2 regions of the Aquincola agrisoli genome follow, and region 2 is predicted to be linked to the other one. Evidence: riboswitches for the same ligand, from Rfam matches in the RefSeq annotation. Region 2 holds a riboswitch; the other holds the start of a gene.

Region 1 (11,561 bases), on a different contig from region 2:
ATCGCCCACGCCAGGAAGCTGCCGAACAGCAACACGTCGGCCACGGTGCCGTTGGCCAGCAGGTGGGCGAAGGCCCAGACCTTGACGCCCAGCACCATCGGGTGGTGCAGCCGGGCCTTGAGCGCATTGCGCGGCACGTAGGCCGCCGCGATCAGGATGAACGACAGCAGCGTGAGCAACGCGGCCGCGTGGCGCATGCCGAGCGGCGGCACCCACAGCCACATCGGTGCCGCGCGGGTCTGGCCGTAGCCCCAGACGATCAGTACCAGCCCCGCGAGCGACACCAGCGAATACAGGCCCTTCCAGGCCTTCTCGCCGCGTGCGGCGATCTGCCGGCTGCGCCATTGCGGCGCGAAGATGCGCACCGAGTGCAGGCCGAGGAACAACAGCAGTCCGGCGATCAGGGCGGTCATGGCGGGCGGGGGCTGGCGGGTTGCGGCGCGAACGCCGGTGTCAGAAGCGGGAGCGGTCGGCGAGGGCCGGGCTCGTGAGCGCCTGGCCGCGCTCGAGCCGGTCCTCGAGTTCGCCCAGCGAGGCCGCCACCGCGTTGGCGCTCTGCTCGAAGGCCGTGCGCTGGCGGTCCTCGAACTGCTCCATCCGCTGCACCAGCGCGGCACGGGTCTGCTCGGTGGACTGCGCGATGCGCAGCGTTTCCGCGGCGATGAAGCTGCGCAGCTCGGTGAAGCGGGACGCCTCGGCGGTGTCGGCCAGGGCGCGCTGCGCCTGCAGTTCCTTGTTGAGGCGGCGCTGCTCCATCAGCAGCGTGGCCTGCAGCGAGATCGCCCAGACCACGAACACCACGCTCAGCAGCGCGACGAGGCCCAGCATGATCAGGCCCAGCGGCGCCTCGACCGTCGTGAAGCCGAGGTACAGCGACGTGGGCGTCGCGAAGGCGGTCCAGTTCAGCAGCGCGAAGCCGGCGGTCAATGCCAGCACGGCGAGCACGAGCAACGTACGACTCATGGTTTTCTCCTTGTCGATCCCGAGCCGCCAACGGCGGTCCGGGGGGCGAGTGTCGCCGCAAGCGACCCTGGCCGGGTGTCGGACAACACGCCGTCGGCGGCGATCGCAACTCTAGAATGCCCGCTGGATTCAGGAGAGCGCATGCACCCGTGCATGCCGCCGAAGGCGCAACCTCCCATGCACGCTCAGGCTCCGTACTGAATCCGAAGTTGGCCGACGCTGGAGAGCGAAGCCCCCCGGGGCTTCCACCGAAGGAGCAACGCGCGCCGCCCGTGAAGGGCCGCCGCGGAATCTCTCAGGTACCGAGGACAGCGGGAGCGGCACGAGAGGCCCGATGGCCGCACGCCCCGGCGCGCGGCAGTCACCGCTCGTTCCCTCCCGACGATGCGTACCCAGAGGTTCAGATGAAAGTGATCGTTCTTGGCGCCGGCGTGACCGGCGTGACTTCGGCTTGGTTCCTGCGCCAGGCCGGCCACGAGGTGACCGTGGTCGACCGGCAGCCCGCTGCCGGCCTGGAGACCAGCTTCGCCAACGGCGGGCAGGTCTCCGTCTCCCACGCCGAGCCGTGGGCCAACCCCGGTGCACCGCTGAAGGTGCTGAAGTGGCTCGCCCGCGAGGATGCGCCGCTGCTGTTCCGGCTGCGGCCCGACGCGCAGCAATGGCTGTGGGGCCTGCAGTTCCTGCGTGAATGCACGCCGGCACGCACCCGGCACAACATCCGCCAGATCGTGAACCTCGGGCTCTACAGCCGCACGACGCTGCAGCAGCTGCGCCAGCAGCTCGCCCTGCCCTACGACCACCTGGCGAAGGGCATCCTGCACTTCTACACGAGCCAGAAGGAGTTCGACGCCGCGCAGGCGCCGGCGCAGGTGATGCGCGACCACGGCTGCGAGCTCGACATGAAGACCGCCGACGAATGCGTGCAGATCGAACCCGCGCTGGCGCAGTGCCGCGACAAGATCGTCGGCGGCAGCATGACCCCCAGCGACGAGTCGGGCGACGCCCACGCCTTCACGCAGGCGCTGGCGCTGCACGCGCAGGCCGCGGGCGTGCGTTTCCTCCACGACACGCGCATCGTCGGCGTCGAGCGCGAGGGCCAGCGCCTGGCGGCCGTGCGCGTCGCGGACGCGCAGGGCATCGTCAGCCGCCTGGAGGCCGACGGCTTCGTGCTCTGCATGGGCTCCTTCAGCGCGGACTTCGCGCGGCAGCTGGGCATCGCGCTGCGCATCTACCCGGCCAAGGGCTACTCGGTCACGCTGCCGGTGATCGACCCGTCGCAGGCCTACACCGTGTCGCTGACGGACGACGAGTACAAGCTCGTCTTCTCGCGCCTGGGCAACCGCCTGCGCATCGCCGGCACCGCCGAACTCAACGGCTACGACACCAGCCTGAACCTGGTGCGCTGCGAGGCCATCGTGCGCCGCACCCGCGAGCTGTTCCCGGGCATGACGGACGGCCGCAACGCCCGCTTCTGGACCGGGCTGCGTCCGGCCACGCCGTCGAACGTGCCCTACATCGGCCGCTCGAAGATCGACAACCTCTTCCTCAACACCGGCCACGGCACGCTCGGCTGGACGCATTCGTGCGGCTCGGGCCGCGCGATCGCCGACATCGTCGGCGGCCAGAGGCCGGAGGTGGACTTCGCGTTCTGCGGCATGGACGAACCCGGCGCCGGCGGGCGGTTCGCGCTGCGCGGCGCCTGACGCTCGCGCGTGGTTCGGCAGGGCAATTGGTTGATCACATCAACGGTATGCCCTCTATATGATGCGGGCTCGTCCGGTACAAGAAGCCCCACGGAGACGCCCTCATGCCCGCCACGCCGAGCCCCGACGACGACCTGCTGGAACCCGTGATCAGCCTCTTCGGCGGCTATCGCGCCTGGATGCAGCAGGCGCTGCGCGAGCAGGGCATCGCCGCGAGCCCGCTGGAGCTGCGGCTGCTCGCCATCGTGGCGGCCGGCAGCGGCCTCACCCAGCAGCAGCTCGTGCTGGAGACCGGCCGGGACAAGGCCCAGGTCACGCGGATGGTGGCGCACCTGGTGCAGTCCGGCCTGCTGCAGCGGCAAGCCGACCCGCTCGACGGCCGCTGCTGGCGGCTCAGCCTCACCGAGGCGGGCAAGGCCGCGAACCGCACGATGAACCGGCATCGCAAGCGCCTGGCGGCCTCGCTGGTCGCCGGCTTCACCGAGGACGAACGTGCGCAGCTGGCCGGGCTGCTCGGGCGCATGCGCACCCGGCTGCCCACGCCGCGCTGACGCCCGCCCCGCGGCGCCCGCTTTACAGTGCGGCGCAACCGCATTCCGAGGACCTGCCCATGACCACCGTACTCGTCACCGGCGCCAGCGCCGGTTTCGGCCTGGCCATCGCCGAGCGCTTCCTGGCCGATGGCGCCCGCGTCATCGCCGCCGCCCGCCGCGTCGAGCGGCTCGAGGCGCTGGCCGCGCGCCACCCGGGCCGCGTGCTGGCCCTGCCGCTCGACGTGACCGACCGTCCGGCCACCGCCGCGGCCCTGGCCGCGCTGCCGGCCGAGTTCGCCGAGATCGACGTGCTCGTCAACAACGCGGGCCTCGCGCTCGGCCTCGCGCCGGCCCACCAGGCCGAGATGGACGACTGGGAGCGCATGATCGCGACCAACTGCGCGGGCCTCGCCAACGTGACGCGGGCCGTGCTGCCCGGCATGGTGGCCCGCCGGCGCGGCAGCGTGATCAACATCGGCTCCATCGCCGGCGAGGTGCCCTACCCGGGCGGCAACGTCTATGGCGCCACCAAGGCCTTCGTGCACCAGTTCACCCACAACCTGAACGCCGACCTGGTGGGCACCGGCGTGCGCGCCACCTGCGTCGAGCCCGGCCTGGTGGGCGGCACCGAGTTCTCCAACGTGCGCTTCAACGGCGACGACACCAAGGCGGCGTCGGTCTATGCCGGCACGCAGCCGCTGACGGCCGAGGACATCGCCGAGACGGTGCACTGGCTCGCCTCGCGTCCGCCGCACGTGACGATCAACGCGATCTCGATGATGCCCAACTGCCAGTCCTTCGGGCCGCTGACGATCAAGCGCAACGGCTAAGGCCGCATGGCCCCACCGGCGGCGCAGTCAAGCACCATTGCCCACAATCACGGCCCCCTTTCCGAACCGCATTCACCGATGACACAGCGCCTTTCCGTCGCCAAGGACAAGCTCAAGTTCGTGCTGCTCGAGGGCATCCACGCCACGGCGGTGGAGGCGCTGCAGTCCGACGGCTACACGCAGATCGTCACGTCGCCCAAGGCGCTGTCGGGCGATGCGCTGGTCGAGACGATCCGCGACGCGCACTTCCTCGGGATCCGCTCGCGCACCAACCTCACCGCCGAGGTGCTGGCGCAGGCGCCCAAGCTGGCCGCCGTGGGCTGCTTCTGCATCGGCACCAACCAGGTCGACCTGCTGGCCGCGATGCGCCAGGGCGTGCCGGTGTTCAACGCGCCGTTCTCCAACACCCGCAGCGTGGCCGAGCTGGTGCTGGCCGAGACCATCCTGCTGATGCGCGGCATCCCGCAGAAGAACGCGCAGCAGCACCGCGGCGGCTGGGACAAGAGCGCCGCCGGCTCCTACGAGGTGCGCGGCAAGACGCTGGGCATCGTCGGCTACGGCCACATCGGCACGCAGATCGGCGTGCTCGCCGAGCAGCTCGGCATGCAGGTGGTGTTCCACGACATCGAGGCCAAGCTCACGCTGGGCAACGCGCGCCAGCTCGCGTCGCTCGACGAGCTGCTCGCCGCCGCCGACGTGGTGACGCTGCACGTGCCGGAGACCGAGGGCACGAAGGACCTGATCGGCGCGGCGCAGCTCGCCCGCATGAAGCCGGGCAGCCATCTGATCAATGCGTCGCGCGGCACGGTGGTCGACATCGACGCGCTGGCCGACGCGCTGGCGCGCAAGCACCTCGCCGGCGCGGCGATCGACGTGTTCCCGGTCGAGCCCAAGGGCAACGACGCGGTGTTCGAGTCGCCGCTCACGCGGTTCGAGAACGTGATCCTCACGCCGCACATCGGCGGCTCCACCGCCGAGGCGCAGGCCAACATCGGCCGCGAGGTGGCGGCCAAGCTGATCCGCTACAGCAACAACGGCTCCACCGTCTCGGCCGTCAACTTCCCCGAGGTGGCGCTGCCCGAGCACACCGGCCGCAGCCGGCTGCTGCACATCCACCGCAACGTGCCGGGCGTGCTGGCCCATGTGAACGAACGCTTCTCGCAGGCCGGCATCAACATCGCCGCGCAGTACCTGCGCACCAACGACGAGGTCGGCTACGTGGTGATCGACGTCGACAGCGCCACCAGCGATGCCGCGTTGAGCCAGCTCTGCAGCGTGCCTGGCACGATCCGGTGCCGCGTGTTGTATTGAGCCCCCAAGCTCGCTGGCGCTCGCTACCCCCCGAGGGGGCCGTTCGCCAGCGGACCGGCGCAGCCGGATCCGCGGCTTTTGCTGGGTCCTGCCGCGCGCGAGGCGCAGCTAGGATGGCGTGATCGGGGCGTGGGCCTCGTGACAGGAGCATGCCGAATGGCCATCTATGAACTCGACGACCTCCGGCCCCGCATTGCGAGCACCGCCTGGGTGGCCGACAGCGCCCAGGTGATCGGCAACGTCACGCTGGACGAAGGCGCCAGCGTGTGGTTCGGCTCGGTGGTCCGGGGCGACAGCGCGGACACGGTGCGCATCGGCCGCAACAGCAACATCCAGGAGAACAGCGTGCTGCACTCCGACCCCGGCAAGCCGCTGACGATCGGCGACAACGTGACCATCGGCCACATGGTGATGCTGCACGGCTGCACCATCGGCGACGGCTCGCTGGTGGGCATCGGCGCCGTGGTGCTCAACGGCGCGAAGATCGGCAAGGGCTGCCTGGTGGGCGCCGGCTCGCTGGTCACCGAGGGCAAGGAGTTCCCCGACGGCTCGATGATCATCGGCAGCCCCGCCAAGGCGGTGAAGACGCTGTCGCCCGAGCAGATCGCCGGGCTCGAGCGCAGCGCCCGGCACTACGTGGGCAACGCCGCGCGCTTTCGCGACGGGTTGAAGAAGATCGGCTGAACGGCCCCGGCGACGGCGCGGCCGTTCCCGTTGAAAAGAAACGCAACACGCCGATACCGTGCCGAAAGGACACGTCCCTGATCGGCGGACACCATGGCCCCATCGCAACTTCCTCGATGAGCCACAGATGAAAGCCTGGATCCAACGCACCCTCGTCGGCGTCTTCGGCGCCAGCGTCCTCTTCGGCGGTCTGGCCGCCTGCTCGCACCGCTTCGAAGGCCACGGCGGCTGGGCGCAGCACAGCCCCGAAGACCGCGCGAAGCACCGCGCCCGGATGGTCGAGCGCGTGGCCGCCAAGCTCGAGCTCGACGCCGCGCAGAAGGCCAAGCTCGACACCCTCGCCAGCACGCTGCAGGCGCAGCGCCAGGCGGTGATGGGCGGCACCACCCACCCGCGCGCCGAGATGCAGGCGCTGGTGGCGGGCAGCACCTTCGACCGCGCCCGTGCGCAGTCGCTGGTGCAGGAGAAGGCGCAGGCCCTCCAGGCGGCCAGCCCGGCCGTCATCGCCGCGATGGCGGACTTCTACGACAGCCTGCGCCCGGAGCAGCAGCAGAAGGTGCGCGAGTTCATGGCGCGCCGCGGCGGCCGCGGCCACGGGCCGGGCCACGGACCGCGCGGCTGACACACGCCCCCGCCCCATGCGCCGCCTGCTGCTGATCGACGACGACGAGCAACTGGCCGCTCCGCTGGCGGCCTTCTTCCGCCGTTTCGACTGCGAGCTGCAGGCGGCCACCACGCCCAGCGCCGGGCTCGCGCTGCTGCGCGCCGGGCGCTTCGACGCCGCCATCCTCGACGTGATGCTGCCGGAGATGGACGGCTTCGCGCTGTGCCGCACGATCCGCCATGAAAGCGACGTGCCCATCGTGATGCTGACGGCGCGCGGCGACGTGATGGACCGGGTGATCGGCCTCGAGCTCGGCGCCGACGACTACCTGCCCAAGCCCTTCGAGCCGCGCGAACTGCTCGCGCGGCTGCAGACGGTGTGGCGCCGCAGCGGCGACCGCGGCACGGCCGCGGCGCCCGTGCCGGCTGCCGATGGCCGTGTGCTGCGCTTCGACGGCCTGGTGATCGACCTCGACCGCCGCCAGGTGCTGCGCGGCGAGCTGCCGGTGGAGCTCACCGGCACGGAATTCGAGCTGCTGGTGCTGCTGGCGCGCGAGCCGCAGAAGGTCTTCCATCGCGACGAGATCCTCGAGCGGTTGCGCGGCCAGGCCGCCGAAGACCTCTTCACCCGCGCCGTCGACATCCTCGTGAGCCGGCTGCGCAAGAAGCTGGAGCCGCTGGACTGCATCAAGACGCTGCGCGGCGTCGGCTACGCCTTCGCCGGCGGGCGGCCGTGAGCGTTCCCCCCGGCGGCACACGCGCACCGCGCTGGCGCAGCCGCTGGCAGGGTGCACGGGCGCGGCTGTCGTACTCGCTGCGCTGGCGGCTGGTCGGGCTCTTCGTGCTGCTGGCACTGGCCACCGTGGTGGTCTTCGTCGTGGGCATGCAGCAGGTGATGCGCGGCGGCTGGCGCGATTACGCGCGCCCGCTCGCCAAGCACTACCTGGACCTCGCGGTGGCCGACCTCGGCACGCCCCCCTCCATCGACAAGGCCGCCGCGATGGCGGCACGGCTGCCGCTGCACATCCGGATCGACGGGCCCACGGTGCAGTGGGATTCCGACCCAGGCCGCCCCCCGGCCGAAGCGCGCCGCTGGCGCGGCCGCGGCGCGGAAGCCGACGACGGCGGCGCTTGGCAGACCCGGGTGCTCGCCGACGGCCACCGCGTGACCTTCCGCCTGGCGCAGCCGCCGCACGAGCTGCGGGCACGGGGCTTCGGCTGGGCCACGCTCGGCGTGCTGCTGCTGCTGGTGGCGATCGCCTGGCGCGGCGTCAGCCGGCTGCTGCGCCCGATCGAAGGCATCCGCGCCGGCGTGCAGCGCTACGGCCAGGGCGATTTCTCCACGCCCATCGCGATGCAGCGGCGCGACGAGCTGGGCCTGCTCGCGCGGCAGGTCGACACGATGGCGGCCGACCTGCAGCGCATGCTCGAAGCCAAGCGCGGGCTGCTGCTGGCCATCAGCCACGAACTGCGCAGCCCGCTGACCCGCGCCCGCGTGCACGCCGAGCTGGTCGAGGACGGCCCCGCCCGCGACGGCCTGCTGCGCGACCTGGGCGAGATGCGCGACCTGATCGCCGACCTGCTCGACAGCGAGCGCCTGGCGGCCGGCCATGCGGCGCTGCAGACCGAGCCCACCGACCTGGCCGCGCTGGTGCGCGACGCCGCGGCCGACGCGCCGCCGGGCACCGTCGCGCTGGCGCTCGAAGACGGCCTGCCGCCGATGCCGCTCGACCGCACGCGGCTGCGCCTGCTGCTGCGCAACCTGCTGGGCAATGCCCAACGGCACGCGGGCGGCGCGCCGGTCACGCTGTCGCTGCGACGCGACGGCCTCGACGCGGTCTGCCTGACGGTGCGCGACCGCGGCCCGGGCGTCGGCGACGACCAGCTGGCCCGCCTGGCCGAGCCGTTCTACCGCACCGACGGCGCGCGCCTGCGGCGCAGCGGCGGCGTCGGGCTCGGCCTGTACCTGTGCCGGCTGGTCGCCGAGGCGCACGGCGGCACGCTGAGCTTCCACCACGCGGCGCCGGGGCTGGCCGTCGAGCTGCGGCTGCCGGCCGGAAGTTGACGGCCCGTCATGCGGTGCGGCCCTTTTCTTGCGTAGTATGGGCACCCTTTGCAACCCCCGCACCAAGGTGATGCCAGTGATAAAAAATCTCACGTCGACCCTGGCGCTGGCCGCGATCGCGGCAGCAGCTTCTCCTGCGATGGCGGCGCCGGTGGCCGTCGGGCTCGGGGCGTTCGGCCCCTCCACGGTGATCGACTTCAATGCGCTGAGCGACCAGCTGCTGGTCGGGAACCTCTACGCCGCGCAGGGCGTCACGGTGACGGGCGGCCTGATGTACACGGACAACAGCGCTGCCGCGCAGGCCGCGTTCGGCAGCCAGGGGGCGAGCAACCACAACCATGCCCTGCCGCCGGCCTCCTCGGCATGGATCACGCTGAGCTTCGCGAACCCGATCGTCCGCCTGGGCATGGACCAATTCTCCAACGGCACCGAGTTCTTCATCGAGGCGGCCGGCGGCGAGCTGCTCTACGGCACCGGCACGAGCGCCTCCTTCGTGGGCCTCGAGGATCTCGCCGGCTTCAGCGAGGCGACGCTGTACATCACCTCCGAACTCGATCCGATGTTCTACATAGACAACCTGCGCTTCGAGCTGGCCGAAACGCCCGGCGGCACCATTCCGGAGCCGGGCAGCCTGGCGCTGGCGGCGCTCGCGCTCGGCGCGGCGGGCTTCGCGCGCACCCGCCGGCCGCGCTGAGCGGACCTGCCGGCATGACGCCCTCCGCCGGATCCGAAGCCCCCCACCCGGCCGCGCAGGCCGCTGCGGCTTCGATCCCATCGGCCCGGATCGTCGGGGCCTTCGGGTACCGGGTGGATGGCGACACCGCCTGCCTCAACGCCGAGATCGACTGGGCCCCCACGGCGGCCGACGCCGGCAGCTGGAGCCTGCAGCTGTGGGCGACGCCGGCCGGCGGCAGCGGCGCGGAGGCCGGCACGCTCGTCGCGGCGCTGCCGGTGGCGGTGCCCCTGCACACCCATGGCGAGCCCTTGTGCGTGGAAGGCTACGTGACGGCGCTGCCGCCGGCCGGCACCGGCCCGTACACGATGGAGCTGCGGCTGGCCGCGGCCCGCCCCGACGGCCGGGCCGTGGTGCACGACCGGGCGGCCTTCGGGCAGCCCGAGCGCTTCGTCCAGCCCCGGCTGCACGGCGTCACCCTCACGCGCGGCCCCGACGGAGGCCTGACGCTGCTGGCCGAACGGGTCCACAACCCCCGGCCACCGGACAACCTGAGCGGCACCCTGGCGCTGGAACTCTGGCTGCTGGCCGCGCCGTACCGCGGCGGGCCGTTCGAAGGCCGCTGCCTGGCGTCGGCCCCGTTGGGCACGCTGCCGGGCCAGGCGTCCACCGGCCCGGTGTCCATGGCAGTGCCTGCCCTTGCCGCCGATGAGGCGCGCCCCTGGTGCCTGATGCTGCGCGAGTGGACCGCGGTCGGCTACGTCACCCGCGACCACGCGACCCTCGCGGCCGCTGCGGCCGGCGCAGCGCAGACGCCGGTGGCCGCGCCTTCGGCGCCGGCGGACGCCCCCGCCCCCGTGCTCGCCGCGGGCGGGGCCGCCGCCCGCGCCCGCCCGGTGCGTCCGCCCGCCCCGCCGGTGCCCGCAGGGCTGGGGGCCCGGCTGATCGCCAACCTCCGCGGCTTCCTGCAACGCTGACGCCCGCCGCCCGGCGGCGGCGCGGCTAGAAGTGCATCGTGACGGCGCCCGTCACGCGGTAGTCGTCCTCGACGATCGGCATCCAGTGCCACTTGTCGAACGTGGTGCAGGGATGCGAGATGCCCAGCCCCACCCGCTCGCCGACCGCTGGCGCCGCCGCCTCGTCGGCTGCATCCCAGCGCAGGTAGGCATGCTGGTCGTTGAGCGCCGTGACGCGCCAGCTGGCGGGCGCCGCCTGCGGCCTGCGCGCCCCCCGCGCGGCCCGGCCCCAGGGAATGGGCATCTCGATGTCGAACGAGACATCGCGCCGGCCGGCGGCCAGGATCGCCAGCCCGGGCTCGGGCCGCGACTGCACGGCGGCCCACACCTCCAGCGCCGGGCGCAGTCCGTCGGCGCAGCCGCAGCGCCGGTTCACCGCGTCCACCATGCGCTTGTAGAAGCCGTGGTCGTGGGTGACGTAGCAGCCCGAGCGCAGGAGGCCGCGCACCGGGCGCGCCAGCGCCGGCTTCAGGCGGCCCGCCACGAGGTCGAAGATCGCGGAGCCGCCCGCCGACACCAGCACCTCCGGCGCCTCGAAGAGCCCGGCCTGGTCGCAGTGGCCCGCGATGGCATCGACGCGGTCCATCAGGGCGTGTGCATAAGGCGCGTCTGCCTCGCTGCGCCCCTGGGCGCCCAGGCCTTCGTAGCACTCGATGCCCACGAGGCTGACCGCCGGGCTGGCATGCAGCGCGGCGGCCAGCGCCAGCGCCTGCGCGTGCGTGCGGCAGCCGGTGCGTCCGCCGTCGACGCCGATCTCAAGCATCACCTCGAACCGCCGGCTGCCGGGACGCGCGGCGGCCCAGGCCTCGATCAGCGCCAGCTGCGCCAGCGAATCGACGAGAAACACCACGCGCAGGCCCTCGTGCGCCTGCAGCAGCGACTGGAGGCCCGCCAGGTCGCCGTCGTCGAACACCTGGTTGGCGAGCACCGCACGGCGCACCCCGGCCGCCACGCCGACCGCGAGCTGCGTGACGGTGGCGAAGGTGAGGCCCCAGGCGCCGGCATCGAGCTGTCGGCGGAACAGCTGCGGCGACATCGTCGTCTTGCCGTGGGGCGCGAGGTCGATGCCCCACTGCCGAACCTGCCGCTGCATCCAGGCCAGGTTGTGCTCGAGCGCCGTGCGCTTGATCACCGCCAGCGGCAGGGGCAGGTCGCCGGCCAGGACGTTCCAGCCGGCCTC
Region 2 (11,561 bases):
CGCCTTCGTACACCGAGCGACCGAGGCGGACTTCCGATGACCTCACGCCGTAGTAGTAGTCGACATACTTGCTGTCGACCCACTGGGCGGCCAGGCGCGGCGTCAGGTCGAACGCACCCGCCTGGAAGCGGCGTTCGGCCTGCAGCTTGAATCTTTGCCCCTTGCTGTGGCCCGACGCGTCGCCCAGCCACTCGGCCGACACGTTGGCGATCTCGTTGCGCCACGTCGCCGCGCCGCCGAGCCAGAAGCTGCTCTTGCGTTTGTCCATGCCCCGCAGGTAGGGCGAGTCGTCGTCCTCGTAGCCGTCACCGCTGTAGGCGGCGCGCAGGCGGAACGACACCGGGCCGGCCGAGGGGAGCTTCAGGTCGATCCGCGGGCCGAAGATGCTGACCCAGCGGTTCTCGTAGACCAGCAGCGGCAGCGCCTGCGCCTTGTCGTCGAAGTCGCGGTAGGGCTGGCGGTCATAGGCGACGCCGAGGCCCAGGCCCCATGGGGACGCGGGGCCCGTGCCGGCTTCCGGCGCGGGGGCCTGCGCCCAGGCTGCCGGGCCGATCAGTGCGCCGAGGGCTGCCGCGGCAACGGCGGAACGAAAGGGGCGCCGCCCGCTTGGGCGGGCGGGGGTGCGGGCGGATGCGGGGACAAGGGCGGAGGCAGGAGCGGGAACGCGGTTGGCCATCGGGTCTGTTTCCATTCACGTCTGCGCGAGGCACCGTGCCTGCGCGCGTGAACGGGATCTTGGCGACCCGGCTTTAACAAGTTCTTAGGCGGATTAAGAACCGATTAACGGGCCCCTCAGCCCTCTGCGTACTCGCTCATCGGCACGCAGCTGCAGAACAGGTTGCGGTCGCCGTACACGTTGTCGACCCGGCCCACCGGGCTCCAGTACTTCGCGCGCCGCAGCGCGGGCACCGGGTAGGCGGCTTCCTCGCGGCTGTAGGCGTGCGGCCAGTCGGCGGCCAGCAGCGCCTCGGCGGTGTGCGGCGCGTTCTTCAGCGGCTGGTCGTCGCGCGGCCAGGCGCCTTGCTCGATCTTCGCGATCTCGCCGCGGATGGCGATCATCGCGTCGCAGAAGCGGTCGAGCTCCACCAGCGGCTCGCTCTCGGTGGGTTCCACCATCAGCGTGCCGGCCACCGGGAAGCTCAGCGTCGGCGCGTGGAAGCCGTAGTCGATCAGGCGCTTGGCCACGTCTTCGGCGCTCACGCCGGCGATGTCCTTCAGCGGGCGCAGGTCGAGGATGCACTCGTGCGCCACGCCGCCGCCCTGGATGCCGTCGAGGTTGCCGCTGAAGTGGATGTCGTAATGGTCGGCCAGCCGCGCGGCGATGTAGTTGGCACTGAGGATGGCGGTCTCGGTGGCCGCGGTCAGACCCTCGGTGCCCATCATGCGGATGTACATCCAGGTGATCGGCAGCACCGCCGCATTGCCCAGCGGCGCGGCCGAGACCGGGCCCACGCCGTGCGCCTTGGCGCTGCCGCCCGGCAGGAACGGCACCAGGTCGGCCGCCACGCACACCGGCCCCACGCCGGGGCCGCCGCCGCCATGCGGGATGCAGAAGGTCTTGTGCAGGTTGAGGTGGCTCACGTCGCCGCCGAACTCGCCCGGCGCGGCCACCCCGACCAGCGCGTTCATGTTCGCGCCGTCGACGTACACCCGCCCGCCGTGGCGGTGCACCAGCGCGCACAGCTCCTTGACGCGGGGCTCGAACACGCCGTAGGTCGACGGGTAGGTGATCATCACCGCGGCCAGCTGCGCCGCGTGCTTCACGCACTTGGCTTCCAGGTCGGCCAGGTCGACGTTGCCCATCGCGTCGCACTTCACGCCCACCACCTGCATGCCCACCATCTGCGCGCTGGCTGGGTTGGTGCCGTGCGCGGATTCGGGGATCAGGCAGACCGTGCGCTGCCCGTCGCCGCGCGACAGGTGCCAGCCGCGGATGGCCAGCAGCCCGGCGTATTCACCCTGCGAGCCCGCGTTGGGCTGCAGGCTCACGCCCGCGTAGCCGGTGGCCTGCACCAGCCAGGCGCAGAGCTGCTCGTTCAGCAGCGCGTAGCCCTGCTGCTGGTCGGCGGGCGCATAGGGGTGCATGTGCGCGAACTCCGGCCAGGTGATGGGGATCATCTCGCTGGTGGCGTTCAGCTTCATCGTGCACGAGCCGAGCGGGATCATCGTGCGGTCGAGCGCCAGGTCCTTGTCGGAGAGGCTGCGGATGTAGCGCAGCATCTCCGTCTCGCTGTGGTGCGTGTTGAACACCGGATGCGTGAGGTAGGCGCTGCTGCGCAGCAGGTGCGGCGCGATCAGCGGGGCGATGCCGGCTTCGTGGCGGTCGAACGCGGGCGCGCCTTCTCGGCCGGCGAACACGCACCACAGCGCGGTGAGGTCGGCGCGCGTGGTGGTTTCGTCGAGCGTGATGCCCAGGCTGGTCACGCTGGCGCGGCGCAGGTTCATGCCGGCGGCTTCGGCGGCGGCCAGCAGCGCGCCGGTGTGGTCGCCGGTGGCGACTTCCAGTGTGTCGAAGGCTTCGCCATGCACGAGCGTGAAGCCCAGCTGCTTCAGCTCCTCGGCCAGCAGCGCGGTGTAGCTCGCCACGCGGCGGGCGATGCGCCGCAGCCCTTCGGCACCGTGGTAGACGGCGTACATGCTGGCCACCACGGCCGGCAGCACCTGGGCGGTGCAGATGTTGGAGGTGGCCTTCTCGCGGCGGATGTGCTGCTCGCGCGTCTGCAGCGCCAGCCGGTAGGCCGGGTGGCCGTGTGCATCGACACTGACGCCCACCAGCCGGCCGGGCAGCGAGCGCTTGAACTCGTCGCGCGTGGCCATGTAGGCGGCGTGCGGGCCGCCGCAGCCCATCGGCATGCCGAAGCGCTGCGTGTTGCCGACGACGATGTCGGCGCCTTGCTCGCCCGGCGGCACCAGCAGCGCCAGCGACAGCAGGTCGGCGGCCACCACGGCCAGCCCGCCCCGCGCATGCACCGCGTCGATCAGCGGCTGCAGGTCGCGCACGCGGCCGGTGACGCCGGGGTATTGCAGCAGCGCCGCGAAGGCGTCGGCCTGGCCGGCGTCTTCCGCGGCGCCCACCTGCACGGTGATGCCCAGCGGCTCGGCGCGCGTGCGCACCACGGCCAGCGTCTGCGGCAGCACGTCGTCGGCCACGAAGAAGGTGGTGGACTTGCTCTTGCCCACGCGCAGCGCCAGCGTCATGGCCTCGGCGGCGGCGGTCGCCTCGTCGAGCATCGACGCGTTGGCGATGGCCATGCCGGTGAGGTCGGTCACCATGGTCTGGAAGTTCAGCAGCGCTTCCATCCGGCCCTGCGAGATCTCGGCCTGGTAGGGCGTGTAGGCCGTGTACCAGGCGGGGTTCTCGAGCACGTTGCGCAGGATGACGGCCGGCGTCAGCGTGCCGTGGTAGCCCTGCCCGATGAAGCTCTTCAGCAGCCGGTTGCGGCCGGCCAGCGCCTTCAGCTCGGCCAGCGCCTGCGCTTCGGTGAGCGGCGCGGGCAGCTGCATCGGGGCGCTGCGCGCGATGCTGCGCGGCACGATGGCGTCGATCAGCGCGCGGCGCGAGGCCGCGCCGATGACCGAGAGCATCCGTGCCTCCTCGGCGGCGTCGGGGCCGATGTGGCGGGTGGCGAACTCGCCTTCGTGTTCAAGGGTGGCCAACGGCTGGAGGGCGGGCATGAGCATGGGCAGGGCAGGGGTGGATCAGAGCGTCTTCAGCAGGGCCTGGTAGTCGGGGTCGTCCATCAGCTGGTCGAAGTCGGCCATGTCGGTGACGTGCACCTTGAAGAACCAGCCTTCGCCCATCGGGTCGGAGTTGGCGAGCGAGGGGTTGTCGCGCAGCGCCTCGTTGACCTCGACGATCTCGCCGGTGACGGGCATGTAGAGGTCGGCGGCAGCCTTGACCGACTCGACGACGCCAGCCACTTCGCCCTTCTTGAAGCTCTTGCCCACCTCGGGCAGGTCGACGAAGACCACGTCGCCCAGCGCGTCCTGCGCGTGCAGCGTGATGCCGACGACGGCGGCCTCGTGGTCCTCGATGTTGATCCACTCGTGGTCGGCGGTGAACTTGGTCGTCATGGGCGTTCTCCTGGTTCGGTTCTGTTGGAGGGTGATTCGTTGGGCGGGGGGCGGCTCAGCGCTGATAGCGGTGAGGTGCAAACGGCATGCCGGCGATGCGCATCGGCAGGCGCTTGCCGCGCACGTCGGCGTACACCTCGTTGGCCGGGTGCGCGTGGTTCACGGCCAGGTAGGCCATCGCGATAGGCTTGTCGACAGTGGGCGACAGCGTGCCGCTGGTCACGTGGCCCAGCTTGTGGCCCTTGACGTCGTGCAGCGTGGCGCCTTCGCGCACCGGGATGCGCTCGAGGCCCACCAGGCCCACGCGCTTGATCACGGCGCCGGAAGCGAGCTGCCGTTCGATCGTCGCGGCGCCCGGGTAGTGGCCGGCACGCGCGCCGCCGTGGCGCCGCACCTTCTGGATCGACCACGCCAAGCCCGCTTCGATCGGGGTGGTGGTGGTGTTGATGTCGTGGCCGTAGAGGCACAGGCCCGCTTCCAGCCGCAGCGTGTCGCGGGCGCCCAGGCCGGCGGGCTTCACCTCGGGCTGCTCCAGCAGCTGGCGGGCGATGGCGGTGGCTTCTTCGGCGGGCATCGAGATCTCGAAGCCGTCTTCGCCGGTGTAGCCCGAGCGGGTGATGAAGCACTCGACGCCGTTGATCGGGAAGCTGCCGCCGGTCATGAAGGTGAGCCTGGCGACGTCGGCGTTGAGCCGGGCCAGCGCCTGCACCGCCTTCGGGCCCTGCAGGGCCAGCAACCCGCGGTCGGGCAGCGGCACGATCTGGCAGCGGTGGCCGATGTGCGTCATCAGGTGGCGCGTGTCGTCCGTCTTGCAGGCGGCATTGACGACGAGGAAGAGGTCGCTCTCGCGCCGCGTCACCATCAGGTCGTCGAGGATGCCGCCCGACGTGTTGGTGAGCTGCGTGTAGCGCTGCTTGCCGACGCCCAGGTCGACGATGTCGGCCGGCACCAGGCTCTCCAGGGCCGCCGAGGCATCGGCGCCCAGCAGGCGCAGCTGCCCCATGTGGGAGACGTCGAACAGCGCCGCCGATGTGCGGCAGTGCCGGTGCTCGGCGATGATGCCGCCGGGGTAGTTGACCGGCATCTCGTAGCCGGCGAACGGCACCATCTTGGCGCCGAGTTCCACATGCAGCGCGTGCAGCGGGGTCTGGAGCAGGTCAGCGGACATGCGTGTCTCCCAACAGGGTCGAGGGCCGTCGATCGCCCACCATAACCGCCCGGAAACGATTTGGGTGGGGGAGAAGCCCTCGCTGTCCGCTTTACCTGAGAGATTGGCGGTGCGCCGTTGCCGGTGCTGCCGCTTGCCCCTTCGGTGGGCGGACTCGAAGGTCCGCCTCTCTCCAGTGAGGAGCGCCCTTGCGGGGCGCCTTGCCAGTCCTTTTGCCTGAGCGTTCGAGGTCGTCGACCCCTGCGCCTTCGGCGGCCGCCGCGACAACACCGCGCCGGCTCTCTCCTGTGCCGGATCAGTGTAGCCCAGGCGATGCGTCCGGCCCGGCATTTGACCTGGCGCATTGACGTCCCGCCGGCGCCGGGCGTACAACGCCCCGGCCCCCGCAGGAGACTTCCAGTGACGCACATCTATCGGCAAGGCCTCGACAAGACGGCCGCCAACCACACCGCGCTCACCCCGGTGAGCTTCGTCGAACGCACGGCCGGGGTCTTCGGCGACCTGCCCTCGGTGATCCATGGCCGCCGCCGCTACACCTGGGCGCAGACGCGCGAGCGCTCGGCGCGCCTGGCCGCGGCGCTGCAGGCGCTGGGCGTCGGCCCCGGCAGCACGGTGAGCGTGATGCTGCCCAACACGCCGGAGATGGTGGAGGCGCACTACGCGGTGCCGGCGCTCGGCGCGGTGCTCAACACGCTGAACACGCGGCTCGACGCGCCGCTGCTGGCCTGGCAGATGAACCATTGCGAAGCCGCGGTGCTCATCACCGACAGCGAATACGGCGGGCTGATGGCCGATGCGCTGCGCCGCCTGCGCGGCGAGCATGGCCGGCAGCCGGTGGTGATCGACGTCTGCGACAGCGAACACGCCGGCCCAGCCGAGCGCGTGGGCACGCACGAGTACGAGGCGCTGCTCGCCGCGCATGCGCCGCTGCCGCGGCTGGAGGGCCCGGCCGACGAGTGGGATGCGATCGCGGTGAGCTACACCTCCGGCACCACCGGCGACCCGAAGGGCGTGGTCACCCACCACCGCGGCGCCTACCTCAATGCGGTGTGCAACGCGGTGACCTGGACGCTGCCGCAGTTCCCGGTCTACCTCTGGACGCTGCCGATGTTCCACTGCAACGGCTGGTGCTTCCCGTGGACGGTGGCGATGCAGGCCGGCACGCACGTGTGCCTGCGCCGCGTGGAGCCGGCGGCGATCCTGAACGCGATGCGCGAGCACGGGGTGACGCACTACTGCGCCGCACCCATCGTGCACGGCCTGATCATCAACGCCGACCCGGCGCTGCGCGAAGGCTTGGCGGGCGTGCGCGGCATGGTGGCCGGCGCGGCGCCGCCGGCCGCGATGATCGAGGGCATGGCCAAGATCGGCTTCGACATCACGCACGTCTACGGCCTGACGGAGGTGTATGGCCCGGCCAGCGTGGCCGCCAAGCGCGCCGGCTGGGCGGCCGAAGATCTCTCGGAGCAGACGCGGCTCAACGGTCGCCAGGGCGTGCGCTACGCGCTGCAGGAAGGCATGACCGTGCTCGACCCGCAGACGATGGCCGAGGTGCCGGCCGACGGCCAGACGATGGGCGAGATCATGTTCCGCGGCAACATCGTGATGAAGGGCTACCTGAAGAACCCCTCCGCCACCGCGCAGGCCTTCGCCGGCGGCTGGTTCCACACCGGCGACCTGGCCGTGCTGGAGCCCGACCGCTACGTGAAGATCAAGGACCGCAGCAAGGACGTCATCATCTCCGGCGGCGAGAACATCAGCTCGCTGGAGGTGGAGGACGCGCTGTACCGCCACCCCGCCGTGGTCGCCTGCGCGGTGGTGGCCCGGCCCGATCCGAAGTGGGGCGAGACGCCGGTGGCCTTCGTCGAGCTGAAGCCAGGCGCGGAGGTCGACGCGGCCGCGCTGATCGCCCACTGCAAGGGGCTGCTGGCGGGCTACAAGGTGCCGCGGGAGATCCGCTTCGAGCCGATCCCCAAGACCTCGACCGGCAAGATCCAGAAGTTCCAGCTGCGCGAGCGCGCGCGTTCGGCGAGTGCGATCGAATGAGGGGACCGGCCGATGCACTCAGTGGACGAAGGGCAGTCATGACTCACCCCCCTAAGGATGCGGGCGCGCCGCTGGTGCTGCGCACGACCGACGCCCGCGGCATCGCGACCCTCACGCTGAACCGGCCGCAGGCCTTCAACGCGCTCAGCGAAGACCTGCTCACCACGCTGCAGCATGAGCTGGATGCGCTGGCGGCCGACACGGAGGTGCGCGTGGTGGTGCTGGCCGCCGCAGGAAAGGCCTTCTGCGCCGGGCACGATCTGAAAGAAATGCGAGCACTGCCCTCGCAGGGCTACTACGAGCGCCTTTTTGCGCAGTGCGGCCGGATGATGATGAGCGTTCAGCGGCTGCCGGTGCCGGTCATCGCGCAGGTGCAGGGCCTGGCCACGGCGGCCGGCTGCCAGCTGGTGGCGATGTGCGACCTGGCGGTGGCCGCGCAGAGCGCGCGCTTCGCGGTCAGCGGCGTGAACCTGGGCCTTTTCTGCTCGACGCCGGCGGTGGCGTTGTCGCGCAACGTGGGCCGCAAGGCGGCGTTCGAGATGCTGGTGACCGGCGACTTCATCGGCGCCGAGGAGGCCCGGGAGCGGGGCCTCGTCAACCGCGTGGTGCCGGACGACCGGCTCGCCGGCGAGGTGCAGGCGCTGGCCGCGCGCATCGTCGAGAAGCCGCGGGTGGCCGTCGCGATGGGCAAGGCCCTGTTCTACCGGCAGCTGGAGGTGGGGATCGAGGCCGCCTACGCGGACGCGGCGGCCACGATGGCCTGCAACATGATGGACGCCGCGGCCCTGGACGGCGTGCAGGCGTTCATCGACAAGCGTAAATGACGGCGGATCAGCGGCGCTGGTCCATGCGCAGTTCATGCGCCATGCTGCGGCGGTCCCGGCCCAGAGCGGGGATGAAGAAGGGCTCGAACTTCTGGCCCTTGTCGGTGGGAGGGTCCAGCCGGTCGCTGCGGCGGCCGGCGGGTTGCACGGGATGAGCGGATTTCTGGATCATCATGCTGTTCGGATCGCGGCTGGATGGCGCCGCGCCGACCCCTAACGGCGTGGTATGGCGATCGGATGACAAGTGATGTCGAGCAGTCGTAACCGGGTTTCCCCTGAGGTGCTGGTGCGGGCGGAGCGCCTGCTGGCCGCCGGCGGGCGGGTGCTGCTGGGCCTGGCGGGGGCGCCCGGCGCGGGCAAATCGACGCTCGCCCAGGGGCTGGCCGAGGCGTTCGGCGGCCGCGCCGTTGTCGTGCCGATGGACGGTTTCCACCTCGCCAACACCGAACTGGCGCGGCTCGGCCGGGCAGGGCGCAAGGGCGCGCCGGATACGTTCGATGCGGCCGGTTACGTGTCGCTGCTGGGCCGGCTGCGGGCGGCGCGGGCGGGCGAGACCGTCCATGCCCCCGAGTACCGCCGCGAGATCGAGGACGCGGTGGCCGGCGCGATCGGCGTGCCGGCCGAGGTGCCGCTGGTCATCACCGAGGGCAATTACCTGCTGCTCGACGACGGCCCCTGGGCCGAGGTGCGGGGCCTGCTGACCGAATGCTGGTACGTCGAGGGCGACGATGCGGTGCGGCGCGCACGGCTGGCCGCCCGCCACGAACGCTTCGGCCGCTCGCCCGAGGCGGCGCGCGCCTGGGTGCAGTCCACCGACGAACCGAACGCGCGGCGCATCGAGGCGACGCGTGCCCGTGCCGACTGGGTGGTGCGCATCGACTGACCCCCTGCGGGGACGGGCGCGCGGGCGGTTGCTCAGCGCAGCAGCGCCGCGTGCTGGGGGTAGAGCGAGGCCAGCAGGTCCTGGGACGCGGTGAGCAGCCACTGCCGCAACGCCGGCTGCAGGGCCGATGCCGGCTCGTCGCGCCGCGCCCAGGCCGCATGCAGCGCTTCGCGGTGCCGCGCCACCACCTCGGCCACGCGGTCGTTCCAGAACACCGGGTGCTCGGTGGCCTGCCAGTCGCCGCGGCCGCGGCCGTAGTGCGCCACCGTCAGGTAACCCAGCAGCGCGCCGTGCGCGAGTTCGTCGAGCGCCGGCTCCGACCAAGCGAGGCTCGCGCTGTCCACGCCGCGCATCAGGTTGAAGCCGCGGGCGAGCCCCGCCGCGCCGAGCGCGCCGATCAGGCCGCCGGCCAGCATGCCGCCGCCCAGCGTCAGGCCGCCGGAGAGCAGGTCGGCCTTCAGCCCGGCCAGCGCGCCCGTCACGGCGCCGCCCCAGAGCGCGGCGCGCCCTTCGTCGACCGGCCCGCGCAGCGCGAACTGCTCCGCCACCCGCGCCAGCACCGTATCGGTCGCGCGGCCGTCCAGGCCGTGCAGCGCGATCAGCCGGTCGGTCGATTGGCGCAGCGCGTCCGCCGCGCGCTGCGCGAGCGCGCTCATCGCCTGCTGCTGCGGGCCGTCCTGCGTGTCGGCCGCGAGGCCGAGCGAGCGGCCGACCGCGCTGCCCAGCGACTTGAGCCGCCCGCCCCAGCCCGCCGCCGGCAGGGGCTCCCGGTCGGTGGCGGCCTGTGCGAGCCGGTGCGCCAGCTCGTCCATCGACGCCTGCCACACGCCGCAGCTGCGCGCCTCCCAGGCCCGGCGCAGGCGCTCGAACGCCGCGCGCCGCCCTTCGGGCAGCGCAGCCGCCACCGCGTCGAGCAATGCGCCTTCCTGCACCCAGCAGCGGGCGAAGGCGTCGAGCGGCAGCACCGGCCGGCCCACCCGCTGCTGCCAGGCGCTGCGCTGGGCTTCCTCCTGCGCGCGCGGCTGCGGCGGGCCGAGCTGGTTCAGCAGCACGACCACCGGCTTGCCCAGCAGTTGCAGCACCTTCAGCTCGGCATCGAGGTAGCCGGCGTCGGCCGGTGACTCGGAGGCGTTGACGAGGTAGAGCACCACGTCGGCCCGTTCCAGCACGTTGCGCATCGCCCGCTGGGCCGACCAGAACGGCCGGTGGCGGAAGCGGTCCCAGACCTCGGCGAGGAACCAGCCGATCGGGTTGCCCGCCTGCTCCAGGCGGCGCGCGAGCCGCACGCTGTCGCCGAAGCCCGGCGTGTCCCACAGCTCCAGCCGGTCGCCCTCGGGCGACTCGGCCATCGCGTGCCCCTCGGCTTCCTGCGTGACGTGGGCCTCGTCGCGCACCTCGCCGATGTCGCGGCCCAGCAGCGTGCGGGCGAGCGTCGTCTTGCCGACGTTGGTGTGCGAGACGAGGCTGAGCCCGATGGTGGCGGGGGCGGCGGAGGCGGGCGGCGTCATGGCGGTCGGTTCATCCGCGCTGCAGCGCGGCGTCGGTGGCCGCCAGGTCCGGCGCGGCGAGGTCGATGAAGATCGGCGTGCGCTGCAGGCCGGCGAGCATGCGTGTCCAGGCCTCGCGCCGCTGCGCCGTGCGCGTGGCGCCGAAGCGCTGCGCGAAGCCCGACTCGTCGACCAGCAGCCGCGCACCGGGCAGTGCCTCGGCGACGGCGCCGTGGGTCTCGCGCTCCGGCGTGGCGCTGAGCGCAAACAGCACAAAACCCGGCGCGGCGCCCGTGCCGGGCACATCGGCCAGCCGCTCCTCGTCGCCCTGGCGCATCGGCGCATCGACCTGCACCTCGGTGCGCGGCCCGAAGCTGTGCGCCATCACGCTGCGCAGCCCGTCCAGCGCTTGCGCCGTCGGCTGGTAGCTGTAGGGCAGCACGCGCACCGCGGCCGCATCGCCCCGGTGGCTGCGCAGCAGGCGCTGCGCATAGGCGTCGTCGAGCGCCAGCGGGAAACGCCGGGCCAGGCGGCGCGCGCGCCACGCCGCCGACACAGCCAGCAGCGCGCGCGGCAGCAGCACCACCAGCGCCGCGGTGATGGCGTGCAGGTGGATCCAGCGCGCCGCGTTTTCGCCGGGCCCGGCCGAGAAGCGCAGGCGCGCCAGTTCGTCGGCCGAGGGCAGGGCGATGCCGCTGAGCGCGGAGGCCGGGCCGAGCACCGCCGAGAGCAGCGCCCGCACGGCCTCGGCCGAGAGGAAGGTGCTGTCCCAGCCCGCGCGGTATTCGAAAGCCAGCCCGCGCAGGTACATGGCCCCCAGCAGGCCGGCCACCAGCGCCGCCGCCGCGGCATGCAGCCAGCAGGCCGCGCGGGCCGACCACAGCGGCGCGGCGCGCCGCGACCAGTCGGCCAGGAAGCGCGCGGCGGGCGTGGCGGAGGCGCCCGGGGCTGCGCCGCCCACCCGCGCCGGCACGCCGGCCAGCCATCGGCGCAGCGCGCCGGGCGGGGCGTCGCGGCGCAGCGCGGCGGCCGCGATGGCGGCATAGACCAGCAGGTTCCAGCACAGCAGCGCCAGCAGC

The links. Region 2 has a riboswitch for glycine ahead of gcvT (glycine cleavage system aminomethyltransferase GcvT). Riboswitches for the same ligand answer to the same signal wherever they lie in the genome.
Region 1: another riboswitch for glycine. It lies ahead of V4F39_RS23535 (D-amino acid dehydrogenase); the one in region 2 lies ahead of gcvT (glycine cleavage system aminomethyltransferase GcvT).

The regions. Positions count from the first base shown of each region.
Region 1 is NZ_JAZIBG010000049.1:150,516-162,076, reverse strand. It holds gene V4F39_RS23545 (NnrU family protein) at 1-413, opposite strand, end outside; gene V4F39_RS23540 (LapA family protein) at 454-963, opposite strand; glycine riboswitch at 1,084-1,173, shown strand; gene V4F39_RS23535 (D-amino acid dehydrogenase) at 1,368-2,666, shown strand; gene V4F39_RS23530 (MarR family winged helix-turn-helix transcriptional regulator) at 2,771-3,217, shown strand; gene V4F39_RS23525 (SDR family NAD(P)-dependent oxidoreductase) at 3,277-4,029, shown strand; gene serA (phosphoglycerate dehydrogenase) at 4,108-5,340, shown strand; gene V4F39_RS23515 (gamma carbonic anhydrase family protein) at 5,497-6,024, shown strand; gene V4F39_RS23510 (Spy/CpxP family protein refolding chaperone) at 6,152-6,646, shown strand; gene V4F39_RS23505 (response regulator transcription factor) at 6,663-7,364, shown strand; gene V4F39_RS23500 (sensor histidine kinase) at 7,361-8,692, shown strand; gene V4F39_RS23495 (PEP-CTERM sorting domain-containing protein) at 8,763-9,386, shown strand; gene V4F39_RS23490 (hypothetical protein) at 9,401-10,342, shown strand; gene V4F39_RS23485 (alanine racemase) at 10,368-11,561, opposite strand, start outside.
Region 2 is NZ_JAZIBG010000058.1:10,511-22,071, forward strand. It holds gene V4F39_RS26480 (MipA/OmpV family protein) at 1-676, opposite strand, end outside; gene gcvP (aminomethyl-transferring glycine dehydrogenase) at 793-3,681, opposite strand; gene gcvH (glycine cleavage system protein GcvH) at 3,700-4,074, opposite strand; gene gcvT (glycine cleavage system aminomethyltransferase GcvT) at 4,130-5,242, opposite strand; glycine riboswitch at 5,315-5,428, opposite strand; glycine riboswitch at 5,438-5,540, opposite strand; gene V4F39_RS26500 (acyl-CoA synthetase) at 5,642-7,288, shown strand; gene V4F39_RS26505 (enoyl-CoA hydratase) at 7,327-8,112, shown strand; gene V4F39_RS26510 (hypothetical protein) at 8,120-8,287, opposite strand; gene V4F39_RS26515 (nucleoside/nucleotide kinase family protein) at 8,360-8,995, shown strand; gene V4F39_RS26520 (GTPase) at 9,028-10,503, opposite strand; gene V4F39_RS26525 (DUF2868 domain-containing protein) at 10,514-11,561, opposite strand, start outside.